2 regions of the Allobosea sp. 2RAB26 genome follow, and region 1 is predicted to be linked to the other one. Evidence: predicted binding sites of a transcription regulator. Region 1 holds the regulator's gene; the other holds the start of a gene.
The links. The regulator LexA, encoded in region 1, represses DNA repair genes until DNA is damaged. The targets are predictions, from matches to a motif close to TGTTCNNNNTGTGTTCNG.

Region 1 (3,414 bases):
CGCTTCGGACCCAGCCCCCCTTTGCCAACTCCGCAATGGACGGATACGCCGTTCGCGCAGACGATATTGCGCCGGCAAATGAATTGCGTGTCATCGGCGAATCGGCTGCCGGTCGTTCCTTCTCAGGGATGGTCCGCTCCAATGAGGCTGTTCGCATCTTCACCGGTGCTCCGATTCCGGAGGGCGCCGATACGATCCTGATTCAGGAGAATGCGGACGGCGTCGGCACTGCGACGATCCGCGTGCGCGAGGGCGCCGAGCGCGGCAAGTTCGTTCGTCAGGCAGGATTGGACTTCTCCGAGGGCGAAGTGTTGCTTCTCGCCGGCAGCCGGCTCGACAGTGCGAGCCTCGGCCTCGCGGCAGCCATGGGCCACCCCATGCTCACTGTGCGTCGCAAGCCACTGGTCGCGATCCTCGCGACCGGCGACGAACTTGTCCAGCCCGGCGAGCCGGTTGGACCCGACCAAATCGTCGCGTCCAACAGTTTTGCGCTCGCCGCGCTGGTCGAGCAGGCCGGCGGCACGGCGCTCGATCTCGGGATTGCCCGCGATGATCATGCCGATCTCGCCGACAAGATTGGCCAGGCACGAAAGGCCGATGCCGATGTGCTGATCACCCTCGGAGGAGCCTCGGTAGGTGAGCACGATCTCGTCCAGGCAGCGTTGATCGGTCAAGGCATGGCGCTCGGCTTCTGGAAGATCGCCATGCGGCCGGGCAAGCCGATGATGATGGGCCGCCTCGGCCGCATGGTCGCGCTCGGCCTGCCCGGAAACCCCGTCTCGTCCATCGTCTGCGGGCATCTCTTCGTCGTACCGCTGCTCAGGACCCTCCTGGGCGTACCGGAACCCGAACGCGATCTGAGTGAGCCTGCAATCGTCGGAAGAAATTTGCCGGCAAATGATGAGCGGCGGGACTATATGAGGTCGGAACTGACGCTCACTCCGGAAGGATGGCTGGCAACGCCCTTCGCCAAGCAGGATTCATCGATGCTGGCCACTCTTGCCCGCGCCGACGCGCTGCTCATTCGCGAATCGTTTGCTGCGCCGGCAAACAAAGGCGACAACTGCCGGATCATCCGCCTACGCTGAGCGCGCTTGCGGAACACAACGCGAACCTGTATGGTGTTCGTGCTTTGTTTCGATTCCATACAAAGAGCGCCGGCGGGAACCATGCTGACACGCAAACAGTTCGAACTGCTTCGTTTCATCCAGGAACGCCTGCGCGAGACAGGGGTGCCCCCCTCCTTCGACGAGATGAAGGACGCGCTCGATCTGCGCTCCAAGTCCGGTATCCATCGCCTGATCATGGCGCTGGAGGAGCGCGGGTTCATTCGCCGCCTTCCCAATCGAGCCCGAGCGCTGGAGATCATAAAGCTGCCCGAAGGGGCCGGCGGCCCTCAGGCGACGCGCGGACGGTTCAGCCCCTCCGTCGTCCAGGGGGGGCTTGGCAAGGTCCGGCCGATCGCACCGCCCCCGGACGAAGATGTGCGCTCCACGGTTGCGATTCCGGTCATGGGGCGGATTGCCGCCGGTACACCGATTTCCGCCATCCAGAGCCGCAGCCATAGCGTGGCACTACCTGCCGACATGCTTGGCCCCGGTGAACATTTTGCCCTCGAGGTTCGCGGCGACTCGATGGTGGAAGCCGGCATTCTCGACGGCGATACGGTGGTGATCAAGCGTCAGGACACGGCCAATACCGGGGATATCGTCGTGGCTCTGATCGATGACGAGGAAGCAACGCTGAAGCGACTGCGCAAGCGCGGCTCCTCGATCGCGCTCGAGGCTGCCAATCCCGCCTATGAGACAAGGGTGCTGGGACCGGACCGAGTCAAGATTCAGGGCCGCCTGGTCAACCTGATGCGGCGCTACTGAAGCGGCTCGTGTTCTTCGACAGCCGCCAGCGGCAAAGCCGGCGTGCTTGCAGGCCGCTCCCGCTTGCGGCTCCAGGGACGATCGACACCATCCTGCTCTGATAGATGGGCACGCCAGCCGCCCTTGTTGCCGACAAGGGCGGTCGCGCCATGGCGCGACAATGCCCTGCGGTCGATCAGTCGTGCTGCGCACGGAGCGTTCCACGGAATCGGCGTGATGACGAGATCGGCGCGCCGACAGTCCTCGACGATGGCCAGGCGATCACGTGCAAAGGCAACGCTTCGTCCATCCTTGCTGCGGACGACACAACCCAACGTGTCGCAGGCCGCGCCTTCCCGCAGGCTGTTGTCGTCAGGCCGGCGATTGTCGCCATCTGCGTTCAGCCATTGCTGCAGCACGAAGCGGCTCGGATGCCCCGCCAGGATCATGCGACCATCGCCCCCGCGGACCAGGATGCCGGAACCATCGCGTTCGATCAGGATGTCGGGCCTGTCGGGCTTCGCTGCCACGAGCAGTCCCGCGATCAGGGGGGCGACGGCCAGGAAGCGCAGCGGTGTCGTCCAGAGCGTGATCCAGAGGAGCGCGGCGGCAAAGCATGCGAGCGCCGCGGCCCCGAATGCAGGAATGATCACTGCGGAGTGGTCGAATCCCGCAACCCAGCGCGCGGATTGCAGCACATAATCCGAAGCGACTCCCATGAGCGCCCAAGCCAGCCAATCCAGGCCGAAAGGATAGGCGAGCACGCCGAAGACAGCGGCAGGCATGACGATCAGGGAAACGAAGGGCAAGGCGAGCGCATTGCCGAGCAGACCGAAGGGGTTGAAGGTCTGGAAGTGATAGGCACCGAACGGTGCGGTTGCGACCGTCGCCAGCACGGTCGTGACCGTGAGCCCGACCACCGCGATCCAGATCGGCCGTAGCGGCCAAGGCAGGTTCGCCGGCGCCTCGGACTGGCCGCGATCCTCCCAGCGCTCGGCAAAGGCGATCAGCGCCGCGACAGCGCCAAAGGACATCTGGAAGCTTGGACCAAGCAGCGCGTCGGGCTCGCGCAGCAGAACGATCATCGCAGCGAGAGCCAGATTGCGCATGCTGAGCGCCGGGCGATCGACGAGGATCGCACCGAGCATGACCAATGTCATGATCAGCGAGCGCACCGTCGCGACCTCGGCTCCCGAGAAGATGCAATAGGCCGTGGCGCCGAGCATCGCGGCCAGGGCGGCGAGTTTCTTTATGGGCCAGCGCAATGCCAGCGTTTGCGATAGCGCCAGCAGGCCACGGACCAGGCCGAAGATCGTGGCGGAGGCCAGCACCATGTGAAGGCCCGAGATGGAGATGATATGATAGATTCCGGCCGCGCGCAGGTCGATATTGGTCGCCTCCGTGATGAGGCCGCGCTTGCCAGTAACCAGCGACGCCGCCATCGCGCCAGCCTGCCCTCCCCCGATCCCGGCGATGCGCTCCGTCAGCGCATTGCGCGCCCGGTCGACCGTCGCGCGTATCTGAAGCTCGAGCGGTGGCTGCGAGGGTGGTGGGGCGAGCG
Region 2 (3,414 bases), on a different contig from region 1:
AGCCGCCCTGGCTATAGGTAGACGGCGCCTGCACGACCTCGACATGCTCCTCCGGCAACTCGTCGATGAAGCGGCTCGGCAGGCTCGATTGCCAGAGGCCGTGAATCCGGCGGTTCGAGGCGAAGAGGAGCTTCAGGCGCTTGCGGGCCCGGGTCAGGCCGACATGGGCGAGGCGGCGCTCTTCTTCCAGCCCGGCGCGGCCGCTTTCGTCGAGCGCGCGCTGGTTCGGGAACAGGCCTTCCTCCCAGCCGGGCAGGAAGACAGTATCGAATTCGAGCCCCTTGGCCGCGTGCAGTGTCATGATGCTGACGCGCGCCCCGGCCTCGCCACCATCGGCATCCATCACCAGCGAGACGTGCTCAAGGAAGGCCGGCAGGTCTGGGAACTCGTCCAGAGAGCGCACCAGTTCCTTGAGGTTCTCGAGGCGGCCGGCGGCATCGGCCGAGCGATCCTTCTGCCACATCTCGGTATAGCCGGATTCCTCCAGCACCTGCTCGGCAAGCTCGCCCTGCTTCATGTGTTCGGCCTTGGTCGACCAGCGGGCAAAGGCCTCGACCAGTTCGCGCAGCGCGGTGCGGGCCTTCGGCTTCAGTTCCTCGGTCTCGACCACGGCACGGGCCGATTGCAGCAGCGACAGGCCGGTTGCCCGGGCGTGGTTGTGCAGAAGCTGGACCGTCGCGTCGCCCAGCCCGCGCTTCGGCACATTGACGATGCGCTCGAAGGCGAGATCATCGGTCTGGCTCACCACGCAGCGCAGATAGGCCATGGCGTCGCGGATTTCGGCCCGCTCATAGAAGCGTGGGCCGCCGATGACGCGATAGGGCACGCCGACATGGACGAAGCGCTCCTCGATCTCGCGCATCTGGGCGGAGATGCGGACGAGGATGGCGACCTCGGCAAGGTTTTCGCCCTTGCTCTGCATCGCCTCGATCTCGTCGCTGATCAGGCGGGCTTCCTCCTGGCTGTCCCAGGCGCCGGTGATCGTGACCTTCTCCCCGGCTTCGTCCTCAGTGCGCAATGTCTTGCCGAGCCGGCCTTCGTTGCGGGCAATCAGTTTTGAGGCGGTGGCGAGGATATGCCCGGTCGAGCGGTAGTTCCGTTCCAGCCTGACCACGACCGCGCCGGGAAAATCGTGCTCGAAGCGCAGGATGTTGTCGACCTCGGCGCCGCGCCAGCCATAGATCGACTGGTCGTCGTCGCCGACGCAGGCGATGTTGCGCCGGCCCTGCGCCAGCAGGCGCAGCCAGAGATACTGGGCGGTGTTGGTGTCCTGATATTCGTCGACCAGGATGTAGCGGAAGCGCTCATGATAGGTCGCGAGCACATCGGCATGCTCCCGGAACAGCGTCAGGCAGTGCAGCAGCAGATCGCCGAAATCGACTGCGTTCAGCGTCTTCAGCCGCTCCTGATAGGCGGCATAAAGGGCGCCGCCCTTGCCTCCGGCGAAGACGCCGGCTTCACCCGGCGGCACGTCCTTGGGGGCAAGCCCGCGGTTCTTCCAGCTGTCGATGAAGCCCGCCAGCATGCGGCCGGGCCAGCGCTTCTCGTCAATCCCGGCGGCCGTGATGACCTGCTTCATAAGGCGAATCTGGTCGTCGGTATCGAGAATGGTGAAGTCCGAGCGCAGATCGAGGAGCTCGGCATGGCGGCGCAGGATCTTGGCCGAGATCGAGTGGAAGGTGCCGAGCCAGGGCATGCCTTCGGCCACGGGGCCGACGAGGCTTGCGATGCGCTCCTTCATCTCGCGCGCTGCCTTGTTGGTGAAGGTCACCGAGAGGATCTGGGACGGATAGGCGCGGTTGGTGGCGATCAGATGGGCGATGCGCGTGGTCAGCACACGGGTCTTGCCGGTGCCGGCGCCTGCCAGGACCAGAACAGGGCCATCCGTGGCCTCGACCGCTTGCCGCTGCTCCGGGTTGAGGCCTGCCAGATAGCCTGCCGCCGGCTGTGCGGCGGCGCGGGCGGCGAGGCCGCCGGGGCGGGGCAGAGGGGCGGACGTGGTGTGATCGGACAAGGCTTCAGGTCGCTTTGATCGTGATTCGTTCCAGAGGCAATATAGGCTGTCGCGCCGCAGATTGCTGGATAAGGCTGTTGGGCGTTGAATGCTCGCCCGATCGTCAGGACGCGCCGCGATGAATGTGGATATCGCCTCCCGCCATTCCACCCATGAAGTGACGAACCAGGTTCCCATACTGTGCGATTACGACGCCTTCGCGGCTGATCCCGTGTTGCAGGCGGCGGCCACCGCCTTCGATGCAGGCTGGGCCTCGGAGCGCCTGCACGCGGCAGGGCGCATTGTCGGCTCGGCGCAGGTGCAGGACCTGGCGCGACTGGCGAACAGGTTCCCGCCCGAACTCAGGACGCATGACCGGTTCGGCAACCGCATCGACCAGATCGAGTTCCATCCGGCCTGGCACGAATTGATGGGGCTTGCGATCGAGCAGGAGACCCATTCGCTCGCATGGAACAGGCCGGGCCCGGGCGCACAGGTGGCGCGTGCTGCGCTCTCCTATCTCTGGAGTCAGGGCGAAAGCGGCATCTGCTGCCCGATCAGCATGACCTATGCCGTGATCCCGGTCCTGAGGCAGGAACCCGACCTCTGGAGCAAGTGGGGCGCCCTGGTCAGCTCCAACCGCTATGACCGCCGCCAGACGACCGCCTTCGCCAAGACAGGGGCGACCGTCGGCACGGCAATGACCGAGAAGCAGGGAGGCTCTGACCTGCGCCAGACCCAGACCATCGCCGAGGACAATGGCGACGGGACATGGTCCCTGACCGGGCACAAGTGGTTCTTCTCGGTGCCGCATTCCGACCTGTTCCTGACCTTGGCCCGAACCGCCGAGGGCATTTCCTGCTTCGTCGTGCCGGGCTGGCTGCCGGACGGCTCGCGCAACGGCGTGGCGATCCAGCGGCTCAAGGACAAATGCGGCAATCGCTCGAATGCCTCGTCCGAGGTCGAATTCCGCGGTGCGATCGGCCAGATGATCGGCGAGCCAGGCCGGGGCCTGCGCACCGGCCTGGCCATGAACCAGGGCTCCCGGCTGGACATTGCGGCGGCGTCGGCCGGGCAGATGCGGCTCGCCGTTTCGCTGGCGGCGCATCACGCGGCCCATCGGCGCGCCTTCCAGCGCGGGCTGATCGATCAGCCGATCATGCAGAACGTGCTGGCCGATCTTGCGATCGAGGCCGAGGCTGCAGCCTGGCTCGCCTTTCGGCTGTTTGCGGCGCTCGACCGTCAGGAAACGAGCGAGAGCGACCGGTTGCTGGCGCGGATCGGCGCGCCGATTGCGAAATACTGGGTCTCGAAGCGCGCGCCGGCGGTGGTGGTCGAGGCACTGGAATGCCATGGCGGCAACGGCTTCATCGAGGAAAACCCCATGGCCCGGCTCTATCGGGAGGCGCCGCTCAACAGCG

Region 2: AB4118_RS08310 (ATP-dependent helicase) is a predicted target of LexA. The motif match lies at 2,030-2,047, and genes of this name have one in related genera.

Annotation. Positions count from the first base shown of each region.
Region 1 covers NZ_JBFRGS010000012.1:74,933-78,346, forward strand. The annotation lists gene AB4118_RS22305 (molybdopterin molybdotransferase MoeA) at 1-1,088, shown strand, start outside; gene lexA (transcriptional repressor LexA) at 1,170-1,874, shown strand; gene AB4118_RS22315 (ComEC/Rec2 family competence protein) at 1,868-3,414, opposite strand, start outside.
Region 2 covers NZ_JBFRGS010000004.1:58,951-62,364, reverse strand. The annotation lists gene AB4118_RS08310 (ATP-dependent helicase) at 1-2,014, opposite strand, end outside; gene AB4118_RS08305 (acyl-CoA dehydrogenase family protein) at 2,133-3,414, shown strand, end outside.